2 regions of the Cohaesibacter sp. ES.047 genome follow, and region 1 is predicted to be linked to the other one. Evidence: predicted binding sites of a transcription regulator. Region 1 holds the regulator's gene; the other holds the start of a gene.
The links. The regulator LexA, encoded in region 1, represses DNA repair genes until DNA is damaged. The targets are predictions, from matches to a motif close to TGTTCNNNNTGTGTTCNG.
Positions count from the first base shown of each region.

Region 2: CPH65_RS03150 (YifB family Mg chelatase-like AAA ATPase) is a predicted target of LexA. The motif match lies at 1,326-1,343, and genes of this name have one in related genera.

Region 1 is NZ_LT907844.1:4,345,332-4,347,724, forward strand. Features, by position in the region: gene CPH65_RS19910 (AprI/Inh family metalloprotease inhibitor) at 1-569, shown strand, start outside; gene lexA (transcriptional repressor LexA) at 925-1,635, shown strand; gene CPH65_RS19920 (ComEC/Rec2 family competence protein) at 1,772-2,393, opposite strand, start outside.
Region 2 is NZ_LT907844.1:717,510-719,902, forward strand. Features, by position in the region: gene CPH65_RS03150 (YifB family Mg chelatase-like AAA ATPase) at 1-1,224, opposite strand, end outside; gene CPH65_RS03155 (methylated-DNA--[protein]-cysteine S-methyltransferase) at 1,409-1,939, shown strand; gene CPH65_RS03160 (isoprenylcysteine carboxylmethyltransferase family protein) at 1,943-2,393, opposite strand, start outside.

The sequences.
Region 1 (2,393 bases):
CGTTGACCTTCTCTGCGACACGGAAAGGCGAGATTTACCCCATTTCGCAGAGCAATTGCACAGGTGAGATCACCTCGATTGTCGGCTGGTCCATCGTCAAAAACCAGCTTGTCTTTGTAGATCAGGATAACAAGCCGCTGGCCAAAGTCGGCGGCAATCAGGGGCGCCTGAGCGGCACCATGACACAAAACAACAAACCTGTGATCTTCGAAAATGCAAAAATCGCAAAGAAGATCAACGCTGCGCGTGAAAGCATCTCGTGCGCCTACGTCGGCTACAGCCAGATCTGCGCCAAGCCGCAGGAATTTTCACCGCCACCGGTCAGCCCCGGCGCTGAAACCCCAATCAAAATCCTGGTCAATCTCAACGCCAGAGTGGAGCCACGGAACGACGCAGAGGCTGTCGCGACACTCAAACCGCAATCCTGCGCACAAGCATTGACATGCTCACGGGCATCAGACGGCCTCTGGTGCAAGATCAAGCATGAGAACAAACAGCTCTGGATCAAGAAGCAGGCTGTTCGGCTGAAAAAGTACCCGATCATAACCTTCCAGAATGGCTGTTCCTGAGACGTCACACCTACTCAGCAATCCTAATCCATTTACAAGGGCATGGTGCAGCACTCGCACCCTGCCCTTTTTCTATGTCTTCTTCGTATTCCGATAAGATTCGCACGATCAAACCAGAAACGCCCCAAAAGCACCCAACCCTCCTCCCAGATCGCACAGAACGGATCAATATACGCAGCTTTAAGCAATTTTGTTACAAACATCCAAGGACCCTCGCCGGATGTCAGTCTTTGTTCCCCTTTTCGAGCTTGCGGAACACAGCGAGAACATGTATATTTTGTTCGTGATTTGTGCCACTGATGACTCGCTTTGTTGGGCTCTGTGGTGATTTGGACCTTCCAAGGCGGAGCGGGATATGCTGACAAGAAAACAGCACGAACTACTTATGTTCATCAATGAACGCATCAAGGAATCCGGTGTTCCGCCTTCCTTTGATGAAATGAAACTGGCGCTCGATCTTCGCTCCAAATCTGGCATTCACCGCCTGATTACGGCTCTTGAGGAACGAGGCTTCATCCGTCGCCTCCCCAACCGCGCCCGCGCGCTGGAGATCCTCAAGCTGCCGGAAGCCAGTCTGCCCACCCTCAACGTGGCGGGACGCGGGTTTTCTCCCAGCGTGGTCGAAGGCGGTCTTGGCAAGAAACCACCTCAACCGATCAGTCCAGAACCAAAAGAAGAAAGCACCAGCATGTCGGTGCCCGTCATGGGGCGCATTGCTGCCGGCGTTCCCATCTCGGCGATCCAGAACCAGTCTCACACGATTTCAGTACCGATCGAGATGCTGCGTGGTGGCGAGCATTTCGCGCTTGAAGTGCGTGGCGACTCGATGATCGAAGCAGGCATATTGGATGGCGACACGGTCTTGATCAAGAAATCCGATGATGCCGTGTCCGGTGATATCGTTGTTGCGCTGGTTGATGATGAGGAAGCAACGCTCAAGCGCCTGCGCAAGAAAGGTGCCTCCGTCGCTCTGGAAGCAGCCAACCCTGCTTACGAAACGCGCATTTTCGGGCCCGACCGGGTTCGTGTTCAAGGCAAGTTGATTGGGCTTCTGCGCCAATATTAAATCACGGCCAAACTGGACCGCAGTCAGTATGAGATCGCGAAAAAGCAGCCTTGCTAACCGGTAACGACGCACAACGCCTGCTTTTTCGTTTACTCGTCTATTTCGCCCAACCATGCCTGGCGATAAAAACTCGCGATCATGGCTCTCTATGCCATGGCCGCCGTCCCTTGGGCATGGCCGACTGCATGGACAGTGCCCACTCTCGTGAGCGGTTCGCGATATCGCCACTTTGTGCGCTGTTCGGTGGGCTTTGAGATTTGTGCGCAAAGGTGACCAACACCGAGCCATTGGCTTCAAGCTCTTGGCGTCCCATTGTGAGCTTAGGCGCTATGCAGGTTGACGGGATTGGCAATTTTGAAATGATGATATCGCGTCTGGCGCACTCTTCATCAAAAGCTCCAGGATGCTTGACCAGTGCCGCAGACAGATTTGTTTTCGGTCCTGAGGCCGTTCTCAATCCCGCCATCACACAGGCATGTTGATCACACGCCCAAGGTTGGTGAGAGCTTTCCGTCCGCAGCAAGCCCTTGGCTCCACCACCCGTGCCTTCGTTGAGTGCCGCGCGCACATCCCCGTCAGCGCGGAGCAGCGCCGAGAAATCAAGCACCATCCGGTTGGAGCCGATCAACTGCCACCGTTGATCCACGCCCCTGACAGCCATTCGCCGGCCTGTTTCCGAGATCCACATATCTCCAAGGCTTCCCCCCCACCATAACATCAAGGCAGCCGCAGCAGGAATGAGCGCCAACAAAGCCATT
Region 2 (2,393 bases), 1.5 Mb from region 1:
TGCGACTTCGGCCGAGCCTTCCTTTGCAGAGGGCAACATCAGATCCGAAGCCGATACGGCGGGCACTTCGATGCGAATGTCAATGCGATCAACGAGCGGACCGGAAATGCGGGCCTGATAGTCCGAAACACACCTGGGGCCTCGTTTGCAACTATAACCGGGTTCCCCTGCCCGGCCGCATCGACAAGGATTCATTGCCGCGATCAACTGAAAGCGCGCCGGATAGGTAACCCGGTGGTTGGCGCGCGAGATGACCGCCTCACCGCTTTCCACCGGCTGGCGCAGGCTGTCGAGCACCTGCGGCGAAAACTCGGGCAATTCATCAAGAAACAGGATGCCATTGTGCGACAGAGCGACCTCGCCGGGCTTGGCCCTCATCCCGCCACCGACCATTGCCGCCATGGATGCGGAATGGTGGGGCGCCCGAAAGGGGCGCGCAGCAGAAAGCTCACCTTGTGGCAACAAGCCAGCAATGGAGTGAATCATCGAGACATCGAGCAATTCGGTCGGGGTAAGCGGCGGCAAGATCGTTGGCAGGCGGGCAGCGAGCATGCTCTTGCCCGATCCGGGGGGGCCAACCATCAGCATGTTGTGACCACCGGCGGCGGTGACTTCAAGCGCCCGTTTGGCCATCTCCTGACCCTTGATGTCGCTCATGTCGATGAGCTGATTGGTCTCGTTTCTGATCGAGGCACGCGGCCGTGAGAGCACCTGACTGCCCTTGAAATGATTGGCCAGTGCGATGAGGCTGTCAGGCGCAAGAATGGTCATGTCCGGATCAGCCCAAGCTGCTTCGGCACCACAATCGGCGGGACAAATCAGACCGCGGTCATCCGCATTGGCGGCCATGGCGGCAGGCAGCGCTCCCACCACATGAGCAAGCCGGCCATCCAGTGCCAACTCCCCCAGAACCGTATAGTGATCCAGCGCATCTGGCGGGATCGCGCCAATCGCCGCCATGAGGCCAAGCGCGATGGGAAGATCGAAGTGGCTGCCTTCCTTGGGCAGGTCAGCCGGAGCGAGATTGACGGTGATGCGCTTGGGCGGCAACGACAGGCCGGACGCCGTCAGGGCGGCGCGTACCCGCTCACGGCTCTCGGCCACCGCCTTGTCGGGCAGCCCAACCAGCGTGAAGGCGGGAAGGCCCGGCGCCACCTGCACCTGAACGTCGACGGGTACGGCCGCTATGCCCTGAAAGGAAACAGTTCTCACATGCGCGACCATGGGCCTCACTCTTTGCTTTGCCATCCGGGTTTTTGCCACCCGAACCATCTCTGGATGTCGGATCCACAAAAACAACCTTACGATGCTAACGGTTGCATAGCAAGAACACAAAGAGAACATATTCATGGTCTTGCACAAGCGAATCGCCTAAACTGCCGTGCAATGGATCGGCGGGAGGGTGAGCATGATCAATGATGAGGCCATTTGCTGCTGCCTGCACGACAGTCCGATCGGGCCGCTTTTGCTTGGCGCTCGGTCAGGCAAGCTCACCTTTCTTTATTTTCCCAAAGACGGCAAAGCGCGCGAGATAGAGCCGGGCTGGTCACTTGATCCTGACGGATTCAAGATGGCTCGCCGCCAACTCGATGGCTATTTCGCAGGGACGCTTGAGGTCTTTTCCCTGCCCTATCAACTGGAGGGAACGGTTTTTCAGCGCGCGGTCTGGGCTGCTCTTGTCCAAATTCCGTTTGGCAGCGTCAGGAGCTATGGAGATATCGCCAAAGCCATTGGCCAGCCGGGTGCAGCACGGGCGGTGGGGCTTGCCAACAATGCCAATCCATTGCCGATCATCGTGCCGTGTCACCGGGTGATCGGATCGGACGGGTCGCTCGTGGGGTTCGGTGGAGGGCTGGATCTCAAGATGCGGCTTTTGCAGCATGAAGGCATAGACCCCGGCCAAATCCGAACGCCGGGGCAAATGACGTTTGGATTCTAGCCGCTAAAGCCAGCGCCGGACCTGATGACAATAGTAGCGATAGCTCTCGCCGAAGGCTGTGATGAGATAGGCTTCCTCGCGCCGGATGACATATCGGTCGAGATAGACGAACATCACGAGGCCCGCGAGCAACATCGGCAGGCTGTCGATAAAGACCCCAAAGCCAAGGAGAATCGCAACCAGACCCACATACATGGGATTGCGGCTGATCGCGAAAGCGCCAGTGTCGACGAGGTGGCTCGCCGGTTTCGCAGGATTGGGGGATGTCCCGCTTAGCTTGAAGCCGAAGAATCCCCAAGCCATGATGGCAGTGCCTGCGGCACAGACGAGGATTCCGAGGATCAATCGCATCCATTCAGGCAAGAAAATGAGCGGCGCGACGCTCTGGAAGAAAAGCCACTCGAGCACCAGAGCCCCAACAAAACAGAGAGCAAAAACAAGGGGCGGAATGGCG